2 regions of the Moraxella nasibovis genome follow, and region 2 is predicted to be linked to the other one. Evidence: riboswitches for the same ligand, from Rfam matches in the RefSeq annotation. Region 2 holds a riboswitch; the other holds the start of a gene.
The links. Region 2 has a riboswitch for thiamine pyrophosphate ahead of LU290_RS10005 (ABC transporter ATP-binding protein). Riboswitches for the same ligand answer to the same signal wherever they lie in the genome.
Positions count from the first base shown of each region.

Region 1: linked by a shared signal. The riboswitch ahead of thiC (phosphomethylpyrimidine synthase ThiC) and the one ahead of LU290_RS10005 (ABC transporter ATP-binding protein) in region 2 are both predicted to bind thiamine pyrophosphate.

Region 1 is NZ_CP089975.1:17,006-24,495, forward strand. It holds gene LU290_RS00060 (LysR family transcriptional regulator) at 1-204, opposite strand, end outside; gene LU290_RS00065 (DoxX family protein) at 308-724, shown strand; gene ygiD (4,5-DOPA-extradiol-dioxygenase) at 993-1,781, shown strand; gene LU290_RS00075 (hypothetical protein) at 2,003-2,452, opposite strand; gene LU290_RS00080 (D-amino acid dehydrogenase) at 2,462-3,712, opposite strand; gene LU290_RS00085 (hypothetical protein) at 4,115-4,573, shown strand; TPP riboswitch at 4,591-4,707, shown strand; gene thiC (phosphomethylpyrimidine synthase ThiC) at 4,874-6,727, shown strand; gene LU290_RS00095 (ABC transporter ATP-binding protein) at 6,936-7,490, shown strand, end outside.
Region 2 is NZ_CP089975.1:2,098,899-2,106,388, reverse strand. It holds gene LU290_RS10030 (Lrp/AsnC family transcriptional regulator) at 146-613, opposite strand; gene LU290_RS10025 (EamA family transporter) at 789-1,247, shown strand; gene LU290_RS10020 (EamA family transporter) at 1,231-1,773, shown strand; gene smpB (SsrA-binding protein SmpB) at 1,850-2,317, opposite strand; gene nfsA (oxygen-insensitive NADPH nitroreductase) at 2,498-3,280, shown strand; TPP riboswitch at 3,390-3,476, shown strand; gene LU290_RS10005 (ABC transporter ATP-binding protein) at 3,498-4,214, shown strand; gene LU290_RS10000 (ABC transporter permease) at 4,211-4,954, shown strand; gene LU290_RS09995 (ABC transporter substrate-binding protein) at 5,008-5,988, shown strand; gene coaD (pantetheine-phosphate adenylyltransferase) at 6,158-6,658, shown strand; gene LU290_RS09985 (YfhL family 4Fe-4S dicluster ferredoxin) at 6,704-6,949, shown strand; RNA gene rnpB (RNase P RNA component class A) at 6,986-7,326, shown strand; tRNA gene LU290_RS09975 (tRNA-Met) at 7,403-7,479, shown strand.

The sequences.
Region 1 (7,490 bases), 150 kb from region 2:
CCGTTCAAAATAAAATTGCCCCGCTTCGGTCAGTTCAAGTTTTCGGGTGGTGCGGTGAATGAGTTTTAGTCCAAGATGATTTTCTAACTCGCTGATTTTACGAGATAAACTGGACTGAGCAATGTCAAATTGCAAGGCGGTTTTGGAAAAACTTTTGTTTCTAACCACTGCCACAAATAAGGTCATATGTTCCACAAACAGCATTTTATTATTCCTTATATGGATAAATGTTATCTATTATAACGATTTATTGAAAAATTGAAAACAATTATAATACGCTCCATTCAACACTATTGAGACAAACTTTATGAATACTTCAAAATTTGACATCCTTGCCCCAATCGTTTTATCAATCCTGCGTATTGTAACAGGCTATGCCTTTTTCTTGCACGGCACGGCAAAGGCATTTGGTTTCCCTGTGGATAATACCGCTTATTTGGGCGGAAATTGGTTTTCCTTAATGGGAATGGCGACCATTTTAGAATTGGTTGGTGGTATTTTGATTATGGTTGGTTTTTTAACGCGTCCGACTGCGTTTATTTTGTCAGGACAAATGGCGGCAGCCTATTTTATGATGCACGCATCAATTTTCCCGCTTGCCAATGGCGGCGAACCTGCGATGCTATTTAGCTTTATTTTCTTGTATTTGGCGGTAGCAGGGGGCGGAAGTTTGTCTTTGGATAATTTGTTTAATAAAAAAGTGATGGGTGAGTTGAAGAAGTGAGTTAAAAGTTGCCATTTAAAAAATAGGTATAAAATATTTTATGCCTATTTCTTTATTTTTTATTTTTAAAATATAGTTAATTCTATTCAAAATGCAACAAAGGTTTTTTCGTTCGTGGTGAGCTTGTCGAACCATAACGGAAAAACCGTTCCACCCGCAGGCATAGCTTAAGGGCGAACGGTTTGGTGTGAATTGAGTATAATATGAATTTTACCATTAAAGTGTAGGAGCGAATTGCAATTCGCCCACATTTAACAAGGAAAGCCCAATGAAAACCCCAGCCCTTTTTGTCGGACACGGTAGCCCAATGAATGCCCTTGACGCCAACGCCCCAATCAATCAAGGCTTTGCCGACATTGTCCAAAAATTTGCCAAACCGACCGCCATTTTGTGTATTTCCGCCCATTGGTATGAGCCGTCATTACAGGTTCAAAGTGGCGAAAATCCGCCTTTGATTTATGATTTTTATGGCTTTCCTGATGAGTTGTACCAAGTGGCGTACCCCGCCAAAGGCTCGCCAAGCCTTGCCAAACGGGTGGGCGAGCTGTTGTCCGATGGCGATAAGCCCTTGATTTTTAATGACAATCGTGGCTATGACCACGGAGCGTGGGCGGTGTTAAAGCACCTTTATCCTGATGCCGACATTCCTGTGGTGCAGTTGTCCCTTGACAGCACCAAGTCCGCCGAGTGGCATTGGGCGTTGGCTCAAAAATTACGCCCCTTACGAGACGAAGGCGTGCTGATTTTGGGTAGTGGCGACATTGTGCATAATTTACGCTTGGCAAGTTTTGCCCACATTGACACACAAGGGGTGGGCTATGAGTGGGCATTTGATTTTGCTGATAGGATTAACCAAGCCATTGAAAATCAAGATAAAAATACTTTGGTGCATTTTGAAAAATTGGGCGAACCTGCTCGTCTGTCCGTGCCAACGCCCGAGCATTATTTACCCCTGTTGTATGTGCTGGCTCAGCGAGATGAAGACGATCCTGTGCTACTATTTAACGATTGGTTGGTGGCAGGTTCGCTGAGTATGACGAGTGTGCTTGTGGGATAAAATCCCTTTTTGTGATAAAAAGGGCTTGTGGTTTGATTTGTTGAGGGCAATTATTCATATTGAGTCATTTGCTTAATTATGGCTGGCTCGTATAAAATCATCAGGCACTTGCCCTGCCATATACCACACCGTTGAAAATCGTGATTTTGGTAATGGTTTCGTTGCTGTCTAGTTTGGTGATTTGGTTCATAAAAGTTGCCTTATTTGATTTACCTAAAATTTTAATTATCAATATGAATACTTTTTAGCCAATAAGGATAACCATTAACAAAGTTCTCAACTTCAATATATTCAAAACAGACTTTATCGCCTTTTTTAAAACCATTAAAAGAAAATTTATTGGCATAATAATCATCAATATAGCGAAAACGGTATTTTTTGTCTATGCTGCTGCTTTGAATGGTGATGCGATTGGTAACAGATTTTCTTTGCTGGCGTGCGGTTAATGGCTTATCAGGATAAATAATAATACCACAATCTTTTTGTGCTTTGCCATTATGGTACAAATAATCGCCCATTATATAATAATAGCCAATCACAAAAGTGCCAATCAGCCAAAAGCCAATTAATAAGCCGACAATGATTTTGTTATTTAGGGCATTGCCTTGATGCAAACCATAGGCAATAAAACCCACCAATAACCAAAAGCCCGTGCCAACAAAAACACCCATAGCTAAAAATTACCGATAACGGTCAATATTTAAGCCATCAATACTAATCTTGGTCTGTTTGCTCATAATAATATCGCTTAATAATTTACCAGAGCCACACGCCATCGTCCAGCCGAGCGTGCCGTGTCCTGTGTTGATAAATAGATTATCAAACTTGGTCGCTCCGATAATCGGCGTACCGTCTGGAGTCATTGGGCGAAGTCCTGTCCAAAATTTGGCATTCGCCAAGTCGCCACCATCAAACAAATCTTTGGTTACCATTTCTAGCGTGGCACGGCGAGCAGGGTTTAGGGATTTGTCAAAGCCTGACAATTCCGCCATACCACCCACACGAATGCGATTATCAAAGCGAGTAATGGCGATTTTGTAAGTCTCATCGAGCACGGTAGAAATGGGTGCTTTTGTTTCGTCCACGATTGGCACGGTCAAAGAATAACCCTTGACAGGATAAACAGGCAAATGAAGCCCTAAATCCTTTGCCATCGCCCGAGAATAACTGCCTAATGCCAAGACAAAACCGTCTGCCGTCAAAGTTTCGCCATTGGCAATGACGCCTGTTACTTTTTGATTATTGGTGATGATTTTTTCGATGGTGGTGTTAAATTTAAATTCTACGCCCAAAGTTTTAGAGTGTTCGGCAAGGCGTTTGGTGAATAAATTACAGTCGCCCGTTTCATCATTGGGTAAGCGTAGTCCGCCCAACAGATTGGCTGTGGCGTGGGCAAGGGCAGGCTCGGCATTGATAAGTCCGTCCTTGTCCAAGACTTCATAAGGTACGCCGCATTCGTCCAGAACTTTGGTGTCAAGTTTCATCGCTTCTAGCTGAGCAGGCTTTCTAAACACCTGCAAAGTGCCACCTGTGCGGTGTTCGTAATTAATGCCAATCTCATCACGGAGCGAGCGGATGCAATCACGACTGTACTCTGCCACTCGCATCATGCGTTCTTTGTTAATCTTGTATCGGCTGGCGTTGCAGTTGGACAGCATTTGACGCATCCACGCCAGCTGAAAGCTCGTGCCATCTGGGCGAATGGCAAGTGGCGCGTGTTTTTGCATGAGCCATTTTGCCGCCTTTTGTGGGATTTTTGGCGCCGCCCAAGGCGTTGAGTAGCCAGGGGAGATTTGCCCTGCATTGCCAAAGCTTGTCTCCTCGCTGACATCAGCTTGGCGCTCGATGACGGTGACTTTTGCCCCAGATTTTGCCAAATAATAAGCGGTGGTTGTGCCAATCACGCCGCCGCCCAAGACTAAAATGTGCATTTTTGATTTCCTATTTATAATAAAATCTTAACAAAAATTGTCATAATAATGCTTATGATAGCATGATTTTTTGGGTGTTTTATGATTTTTTCAATTGTTTGTTTTCATTATTTTGAGTAAAAATTTTAACAATTTCATGAGAAATTGGCTAAAATACCCCTTTAATTTGGCAAAATGCTGTAATCAAGGCGGTTTGAGATTTTTATCTATAAATTAAGATTAACTTAAAAAATTGAATTAAAAAGATAAAATCGCTAGGCAAATAAGCAGGTTTTAAATTATACACCTATTTGTCAATCGCAATTTTTTGTTATATTCTAAACTAAATTAAATGCGATTTACAAATCCAAGACCTCAACCTATCTGGCGAAAAATTTTAACAGTTTCCATAAGGGTTTCCGCATGACATCACGAGCATCATATCAACTCATTGCTACTTCAATCTTGTTTTTATTATTTATGGCAAATGTCCCTCCAGCGATTGCCAAAAGCAATAAAAACACCCTGCCTAATGAGATTTTTCAAGGATATTGGGCTGCGATAGAGCCCATGCAAGAGATGTTTTTTGTAATCAACTTCAAAAAAGATAAAAAAGGTAATCTCACTTCCGAACGCTATGTATTTAATTGTGGCAAATCGGAGAATTTTCAAACGGCACAACCTTTTGTTGATACAATCACACCAACCAAACAAGGATTGTTACTCAAAGCCGAAGGTAAATACGATCAAGCGATTATATCTGTCGAATCATTACAGCCAAAACACTCATTGGTGCTTGAACATCAATTGCCAAATCTACCACTTCAAATATCTATTCAATATCGCTATACAGTAACACCAACGCCGATTTGTCAATTGTAATTTTTGTTATGCTATGACTTAACTTGACGGAGTGCGGTTGTGCTTTTAAAAAGCAAAAATCGCTGAGAGCCATTGGCAATCCGTTGAACCTGATACAGTTCATACTGTCGTAGGAAATCAAGTTATTTAAAATCTTTGGGTTAGAATAAAAAATGTTCGTTCGCTCTGAGCCAAGTCGAAGGGTAACGAACAACCGTTATGGTTCGACTTAGCTCACCACGAACGGTTGTTTTACCCCATATTCATCGTAAGATTTTTGATGGCTTGATTTGTTTTTTAGCCATTTTTAAGGATTTTATGATGAGCCAAACCGCAAATCAAACCCCAACCGACATCATCAACCAGCATGAACAAGATGCCAAAGATTTAACTCGCATTTTGCCCGCATCTCGTAAAGTCTATGTACAAGGTTCACGCCCTGACATTCGTGTGCCATTTCGTGAAATTTCCCTAACCGATACACCAACAGGTCTCGCCAAAGACGGCTATGAAAAAAACGAGCCGATTTTGGTTTATGATACATCAGGCGTTTATACCGACCCCGATATAAACATTGATTTAAATCAAGGCTTGCCTAAATTGCGTGAAAACTGGATTGATGAACGAAATGACACCGAAATTTTGCCAAATTTATCATCAGAATTTGGGCGACAGCGTCTAAATGACATTCGCACCGAAAATATTCGTTTTGCCCACATCTCTAAGCCACGCCGAGCCAAAACAGGCAAAAATGTCACCCAACTGCACTACGCACGAGCGGGCATTATCACCCCTGAAATGGAATACATTGCCATTCGTGAAAACCAAAAACAGCGTGCAGGTGTCGATACTCGCCAGCATCAAGGCGAGAATTTTGGGGCGAATAATTTGCGTGAAATTACCCCTGAATTTGTGCGTTCTGAGGTGGCGATGGGGCGTGCGATTATTCCGTGTAATATCAACCATCCAGAATGCGAGCCGATGATTATTGGGCGAAATTTTTTGGTCAAAATCAACGCCAATATTGGTAACTCCGCTCTTGGCTCGTCCATTGATGAAGAAGTTGCCAAAATGACTTGGGCGACTCGTTGGGGAGCCGATACCATTATGGATTTATCAACAGGGAAAAATATTCACGAAACACGAGAATGGATTATTCGTAATTCGCCTGTACCGATTGGCACCGTGCCGATTTATCAGGCGCTTGAAAAAGTGAATGGCGTGGCGGAAGATTTAACTTGGGAGATTTTTAAAGATACGCTCATTGAGCAAGCCGAGCAAGGCGTGGATTATTTTACCATTCACGCAGGCGTTCTGCTCCGCTATGTGCCACTTACCGCCAATCGTTTGACGGGCATTGTCTCTCGTGGCGGTTCGATTATGGCTCAATGGTGCTTGGCTCATCATCAGGAGAATTTTCTTTATACCCATTTTGATGAGATTTGCGAGATTATGAAAGCCTATGATGTGTCATTTAGTTTGGGCGATGGCTTGCGACCAGGCTGTATCCAAGATGCCAATGACGAGGCTCAATTTAGCGAATTAAAAACCTTAGGCGAGCTGACAAAACGAGCGTGGGAGCATGATGTACAAGTGATGATTGAAGGACCAGGACACGTTCCCATGCACATGATTAAGGAGAATATGGAGTTGCAGCTTGAACATTGTGGCGAAGCTCCGTTTTATACGCTAGGACCGCTTGTTACCGACATCGCCCCTGCCTATGACCATATCACCAGTGCAATTGGGGCGGCGATGATTGGTTGGTATGGCACGGCAATGCTGTGTTATGTCACGCCAAAAGAGCATTTGGGCTTACCGAATAAAAAAGATGTCAAAGACGGCATCATCACTTATAAAATCGCTGCTCACGCCGCCGACCTTGCCAAAGGGCATCCGTCTGCCCAAGTGCGTGATAATGCTCTGTCGAAAGCTCGTTTTGAGTTTCGTTGGGAAGACCAATTTAATTTGGCATTAGACCCAGATTCGGCTCGTAGTATGCACGATGAAACCATGCCAAAAGAGGCTCATAAATCGGCTCATTTTTGCTCGATGTGTGGTCCAAAGTTTTGCTCGATGAAAATTACCCAAAATGTGCGTGAGTATGCCAAAGGTATGGAAGAAATGAAAGAGAAATTTGCCGAAAGTGGCGGAGAGTTGTACAAGGCAGTGTGATGACTGGTCGTAGGTTGAGTTATGCTTGAATAAATCCAAAAAATTCAATGGTTTATAATAAAATGTTGGGTTTCTCTATCGCTCAACCCAACCTACGACAGTTGCATTGCTTTATCAATTCAATGGGCATAAAAATTTCACAACAAACAGTTACGCCTAATTCTGCTATAATGGTCAGATTTTTAGAATTTTAGAAGTTTGATTTTATATGTCCTTATTTTCTTATTTTGAACGCAAGATTGACCCTTATCCAGACAGTCCCATGCCGACCATGACTCGTGGCAAATTGCTGGCTTTTTTGTGGGCGTGCAGTGAAGGGGCGAGAGTGTGGATTTTTATTCGCATGGTGCTTTCGGTGCTTTTGGGGGTGTTTGGCTCGCTTTTGTTTGCTTGGGCAGGTGATGTGGTGGATTGGCTGACGGTCTATACGCCAAGCACGCTGTGGCAGGAAAAGGGGCAGGTCATCATGATGATGTTGGGGCTGTGCGTGCTGTCAATTATCGGCGAGTTTGTGGGTAATTTGGTGCGATTTCAGGTGCTACAAGGCGTGCTACCCATGCGACTGCGTTGGTGGTTTCATAAGCACATGCTCGGTCAGTCCATGCAGTTTTATCATGATGAATTTTCTGGGCGAGTGTCAGCCAAGGTCATGCAAACGGCGTTGTCGGTGCGTGATACCATCATGACGATGGCAGAGATGGTGGCGTTCGTGTCGGCGTATCTGATCACCAGTGGTGTGATTTTGCTGGGTTTGGATATTTGG
Region 2 (7,490 bases):
GTTTTGCCCACCATATTTAGCATAACTTATTGAATTTGTTGGGTTTTCTATTTGATGAGCCCAACCTATGACTACGGTCTTGTAGGAACGAAAGATTTTTCGCTCCTACGGATTTGCGGTACATTTTATATCAATTTTAAAATGCTTATTTTAGCGTAATTTTTGTGCCAGATTTGATAAAATTCATCACAAACTGGCTGTTAAAGTGATTGACATTGTTTTCACTGGTCAAAAATTTGCGTGTAAAAGCATGATAATCTTGCATATTTTGACTATTGACCACCAGCACAAAATCATAATCGCCAGAGATTTCATAGCACATCATGACTTGGGGTTCGGCAGACATCACTCGCTCAAAGCGCTGCTGCATGGAGACGCTGGAAGTTGCCATTTTAATCATCACCAGTACGGTCAGCGTGTAGCCCACCTTGACAGGGTCGATGATGGCGACTTGTCGGTCGATGATTTCATTGTCAATGAGTGTGTTGATACGGCGTTGAGCGGTGGCGACTGATACGCCTGCTTGTTCGGCGATGGTTTTGAGTGGCAAGGTCGCATCGTCTTGGAGTAGGTTTAAGATGAGTTTGTCGGTGTCGTCTAGCATCTGATTCATGATTACAATCATTCCATTGGCAAATGATGAAAAATTTTATCAATAAAGCAAAATTTTTGCAAAATAAAATCACAAATTGGCTTATTTTTGGCAATTTTTCTCAAAACAATCCATTAAAATGAGCGACATTCATTGCTTAATATTCTTTATTTCATATTATCAAGATTGACCGACCATGACCACCAACATTTCTTTATCTGATTCTGCTGTTTTGACCACACCTGTGGCATTAACATCGACCCAGACTGTCCAAGCTGAACACAAAAAACGCCGCCAATTTGTCTTTGGCGTGGCGTTGGTAGTGCTTGCCAATGTGCTGTTTGGCGTACTGTACTCGTACGGAAAATGGCTGTCGCCTTTGACAGGCACAAGTGTGTTTTTGTGGCGAATGGTGATGATTTTGGCGTGTTTGCTGGCATTTTTGGCAGTCAGTGGTCAGATGAAAGGTGTGGTTGATGATTTAAAGGCGGTGCGTGGCGTGAAGTCGTGGCTGTGGCTACTGGCACCGACCCCAATTTTTGCCAGCCAGCTGTGGCTATTCATGTGGGCACCGCTAAATAACCAAGGTGTACAGGCGGCGATGGGTTATTTTTTATTTCCATTGGTGATGGTGTTGTTTGGCTGTGTTTTTTAAAGAAAAATTAACCAAGATTCAGTGGCTTGCCGTTGCTTTGGCGTTGGCTGGCGTGTGTGCAGAGATTGTTCGCACGGGCGAAATCAGTTGGGCGACTTTTTGGGTATGCTTGACCTATCCGATTTATTACACCATGAGACGAGCCCAAGGTGTGCGTGCAGTTACAGGCTTATTTTTGGACGCAATACTCATCGCGCCGTTTTGCTTGGTGTACTTGCTCATGTATGACATGGCGACCGTGCATTTGGTATTGCAAGACGGCTGGCTACTCATCAAAGTAGCAGGACTGGGCGTGGTGAGTATTTTGGCATTGCAGTCGCATTTAGAAGCCAATCGCCTTTTGCCAGTGAGCTTATTTGGACTGATTGGTTATTTGGAGCCTGCGTTGTTATTTGTGCTTGCGGTAACGGTATTGGGCGGTGTGTTTACTTGGGACATGCTTACAAGCTACGGACTGATTTGGGCGGGGATTTTGTGTTTGATTGGGCAGGGCGTTTTTGCCATGCGTAAGAGCAAGCTCGCCTAATGGTGTGAATTGTTGATGAATACAAAAAAGGTCGCTAATATGGCGACCTTTTTTTGTGATGGGATTGGGCGTGTGATTAACGAAAATCCGCCTTAAAGCCACGCTTTTTGTCCATTTGCCAATCTCGCTCTTTTAAGGTGGCTCGCTTGTCGTGGAGTTTTTTGCCTTTGGCAAGGGCGATTTCACATTTGACACGAGATGCTTTCCAATAGCAAGACAGTGGCACGACCGCATAGCCTTTTTGATTAACCATGCCGAATAATTTGTCAATCTCACGGCGGTTGAGCAGTAGCTTTCGGGTGCGAATGTTGTCAGGGTTGATGTGCGTTGAGCTGGTCAGTAGTGGCTGAATGTGCGCACCGAACAAGAAAGCCTCGCCATTTTTAAAAATCACATAAGCGTCCGTGATGGTCATTTTGCCTGCACGAATGGATTTGACTTCCCAGCCTTCTAGGGCAAGCCCCGCCTCAAAAGTCTCTTCAATAAAATATTCATGCCTTGCTTTTTTGTTAGCGCAGATTTGGTTGCTTGGTTTTTTTGCCATGTTCGTTGTCCGATATTTTTTTAATTTTGCTATTATAACAAAATCTTGGCTTGGATAAAGTAGTGCATTTGTTACAAGTCGCTTTTACCAAAATATCCATCAATTCAATTTGCCTTTATGACGGATAATTGATACCATGATGGCGTGTTATTTTATTGACTTTATTTAAGGAATGTTTTTATGCTAAACAGCAAGCCTACTTTAGAGACTCTGCTCAATCATCGTTCGGTGCGTAAATACACAGGCGAGCCGATTTCCGATGAAATGCTGACCGCCATTTTAGAAGCGGGGCGTGCGGTCTCAACTTCCAGCTTTTTGCAGGCATCTAGCATCATTCGTGTCAAAGATACGGCAAAACGCACGGCACTGCGTCAGATTTCTTGTGATATGAGCGATGAAGCGTATCAGCAGGCGGTGGCTGATGGCAAGCGTTTGGGGCATGGCTATGTGGAATCGTGTGCCGAATATTTGGTATTTTGTATGGATGCCAAGCGCCACAACCAGCTTGCCGATGTGCAGACAGACTGGATGGAAGTAACCTTAATTGGGGCGATTGATGTGGCATTGATGGCACAAAATGTGCTGGCTGCTGCCGAGAGCTTGGGTTTAGGCGGTGTGTTCATCGGCTCACTGCGTAATGACATCGCCAGAGCGGGCGAAGTGCTGGGCTTGCCTGAGCATGTTGTGCCATTGTTTGGTCTGTGCTTGGGACACCCTGACTGGGAATCTAAAATCAACCAATCACAGCGTCCGCGTTTGCCATTAGAAGTGCTGGTCTCTACCGACACTTATCAAGTGGCAAGCGATGAAGCCTTGGCAGACTATAATGAACAAGTCAAAGCATACTACAACGGTCGTGGCTTGGATTTGGATTGGCGTGCTCAAATTGCCGATACCTTTGGCGGTGATGTGCGTCCGTTTGTGTTGGAATATTTGCAAAAACAAGGCTTTGCTAAGCGTTAATTTTGCCGATTTTCACTCATGATTCACACCAAAACCCTTTGTCATCGTTTGGCAAAGGGTTTTTTGATGGCAGGCTTTGCAATGTTGGATGCAATAAGTTATAATCTTTCTCATTTAGTCGGGGTGCGATGAGCTGAGATGATACCCGTGAACCTGTTCAGTTAATGCTGTCGTAGGAAACTAACCATGCCTAATTGTCTTTGGTCGTTGTGTTGATATGCAACGAGTTGTCATTCGTGATTTGTCGCTACAGTTTGGCGAGCAGTCCATTTTTCATCAATTTCACTTTTCCCTATCTGACGGGCGTTTTACCAGTCTGCTTGGTGCGTCAGGCGTGGGCAAATCCACGCTACTTAGAATCATTGCAGGTCTGCATACGGATTTTGTAGGCGATGTGCGTCTGGCGACTGGGACGACTTTGGCGTACATGGCACAGCAAGATGCCCTATATCCGTGGCTTTCGGTGCTTGATAATGTGCAACTGTTCGCCCATCTGTCTGGTAAACGCTCCGCCCAAACCCAAAGTCTGGCTCAAGATTTATTGGCAAAGGTAAAAATGAGCGAGCATTTGCACAAAAAACCCTACCAATTATCAGGTGGTCAGCGTCAGCGAGTGGCTTTGGCCCGTACGCTGATGAGCGATGCCAATTTGGTACTGATGGACGAGCCGTTTTCGGCATTGGATGCGGTTACTCGCCATGAGTTGCAGGCGTTGGCGTACGAATTGCTTTGTAATAAAACCGTGTTACTCATCACGCACGACCCCCAAGAAGCCATTCGTCTGAGCGATGACATTTATGTGCTAAAACATCAGCCTGCCACCATCGCCACAAAAATCAGTCCACAAACTCGCCCCATCAGGGCATTAGATGACGACAATTTTGGTCAGCTGCACGCCCAGCTTTTGCATGAATTGTCAGGGGATGCGTCATGAAGTGGCTAAAAGTTCCGCTCATTACTGTGATTTTGCTCGTCCTTTGGCAAATGGTGGTCGTCATTGGCGAGTTGCCACGCTATATTTTGCCAAGCCCCAGTTTGGTATGGCAGTCGTTTTTGGATCATCATGCACTGGTTTGGCAACACACAAAAATCACGCTGCTTGAAATCCTGCTTGGGCTTATCATTGGAGTATCTATGGGCGTTGTGTCGGCATTGATATTGAGTAGCTCTAAGAAAGTCTCGTCCGTGTTATTGCCATTATTAATCATCTCGCAGGCGATTCCTGTCTTTGCCATCGCCCCTTTGCTCGTGCTGTGGTTTGGCTATGGCATTGCCTCAAAAATCGTCATGACGGTGCTGATTATTTATTTTCCTGTGACGGCGGCGTGTTTTGATGGACTTCGTCAGACACCAGTGGCTTGGCTGGACATTGCCAAGACCTATCGCATTACGCCCATACAGATGTTATTAAAGGTGAAATTACCCGCCAGCTTGCCTGCTTTGGCATCAGGACTTCGCATTGCCATCTCCATCGCACCGATTGGGGCGGTGGTTGGTGAATGGGTGGGTTCGTCAGCAGGACTTGGCTATTTGATGTTGCACGCCAACGCCAGAATGCAGGTGGATTTGATGTTTGTGGCATTACTTGTTTTGCTTGTGATTGCTTTGTGCTTGTATTTTTTGGGCGATTATTTGTTAAAACGATGGGTGCCATGGGCAAATCATTTGCATTAAAAAGTATTTGAACAACCAAATCATTGGGTAAATGAAATGAACAAGGAGTTTTTATGAAATTTTCAAAAATCATCGCAACCACGCTGGCGACAGCTCTATTGGCGGCGTGTTCGCCAAAAGCAGACGACAAAGCCGCGCAAACCCAAGCAAGTACCACACAGCCTGTGTCGCTTTTGTTGGATTGGTTTGTTAATCCCAATCACGCTGCCATCATCATCGCCAAGCAAAAGGGCTATTTTGCTGAGCAGGGTTTGGCGGTGGATGTGGTTGAGCCTGCCGATCCGTCCATGCCACCGAAATTGGTTGCCGCAGGGCAGGCGGACATTGCGGTGGATTATCAGCCACAACTTCAACAGCAGGTTGCCGAAGGCTTGCCACTGGTGCGAATTGGCACGCTGATTAACACGCCTTTGAACAGCTTGGTGGTGCTAAAAGACAGCAACATTACCAAATTAGAAGACCTAAAAGGCAAAAAAATCGGCTATTCTGTGAGTGGTTTTGAAGAATTGCTCCTAAAAACCATGCTTAAATCTGCCAATTTAAGCGAAAAAGATGTCCAGATGATCAATGTCAATTGGTCGCTGTCGCCATCGCTACTGAGCAAGCAGGCAGATGGCGTGATTGGGGCGTTTCGTAATTTTGAACTCAATCAGCTAAAACTTGAAAAACATGAAGGCGTGGCGTTTTACCCAGAACAGCACGGCGTGCCAGCTTATGATGAGCTGATTTTTGTGGCAAAAAAAGACACCATCGGCGATGAAAAATACGCACGATTTATGACAGCCATCACCCAAGCGACTGATTTTATTGAGCAAAATCCAGACGAAGCATGGAAAATTTTCGTGAGCTACAAGCCAAATGAGCTGGACAATGAGCTCAATCGCATGGCGTGGGCGGACACTGTGCCACATCTGGCAAAACAGCCAAAAGCTCTAGATCAAGCACGCTATGAGCAGATGGCGACATTCATGCAAGAGCAAGGCTTGGTAAAAAGTTTGCCAAATGTGAGCGAATATGCGGTAGAGCTACCATAAGCGATATTTTTGCTTATTATTAAGTATGTCGCCACAATAAAACGCACTTGTTCATGGGTGCGTTTTTGGTTTAATTTTAAAGTCAAAACACAGACAGAAGTAAAATTGGTTTTAAATTAGCCAAAAATTTGATAGCATAAGCAGTTATTTTTAGCCAAATGATCAGCCAATGACGACACATACCCCAAAAAAAGCCCTATATCCTGGCACTTTTGATCCCATTACCAACGGACACATTGATCTTGTGAAGCGAGCTCTGCGATTGTTTGATGAAGTCGTCATTGCGGTGGCGTTTGCCCATCACAAAAAACCGTTGTTTAGCTTTGATGAGCGAGTGGCGATGGTCAAGGCGGTGTTCGCAGGCGAGTCGCGTGTGTCGGTGGTGGGTTTTGAGGGGCTCTTGGTGGATTTTGCCAAAGAACAAGACGCTCAAGCGGTGATTCGTGGGCTTAGAGCGGTTTCGGATTTTGAGTATGAATTTGGCTTGGCGAACATGAACCGCAGTCTTGATGAGAATTTTGAAGCGGTATTTTTAACGCCATCACAAGAATATTCTTTTGTTTCATCAACTTTGGTGCGTGAAGTGGCAAAATTGGGCGGCGATGTGTCCAAATTTGTGCCACCTTGTGTATTGGTAGGTTTTACCGAAAAATTTCCTGAGTATCACTAGTTTTTGCTTTACCCATTTTTACTTTAACAATAATTATCAATAATAATGGCACTAAAAATTACCGAAGAATGCATCAATTGTGATGTGTGCGAACCTGTTTGCCCCAATGAAGCAATATCAGCAGGCGACGACATTTATGTCATCAATCCTGATCTTTGTACCGAGTGCGTTGGGCATTATGATACGCCACAGTGTGTAGATATTTGTCCAGTAGATTGCATTCCAAAAGACCCTGATCATATTGAAGATGAGTCGGCACTTTTGGCAAAGTATCATAGAATTACAGGCTAGTGTTGGATTTTTGAAAATTCATGCTATAATAAGCAATTGGCAGACCAGACAATCGCTGCTTCTATTAGAAGGGGAGGAAAGTCCGGGCTACACAGGGCAGAGTGCTAGCTAACGGCTAGGGGGCGAAAGTCCACGACCAGTGCAACAGAGAGCAGACCGCCTATGTATATAGGTAAGGGTGAAAGGGTGGGGTAAGAGCCCACCGCATGACTGGCAACAGTTCATGGCATGGTAAACTCCACTCGTAGCAAGACCAAATAGGTGTTCAATGGGTTGCCCGCTCAGAACACGGGTAGGTTGCTTGAGCGTGCCAGCGATGGTACGCCTAGATGAATGATTGTCCACGACAGAACCCGGCTTATCGGTTTGCCTAATTTTTTAAAAATTTTCTAAAAATATGAAAATTACCATTGACAGCGAATAAAACTGTCTGTATAATTCGCACCCTGTAACGGCGATGTAGCTCAGCTGGTTAGAGCGCACGACTCATAATCGTGAGGTCAAGAGTTCAAGTCTCTTCATCGCCACCAATTATAAAATA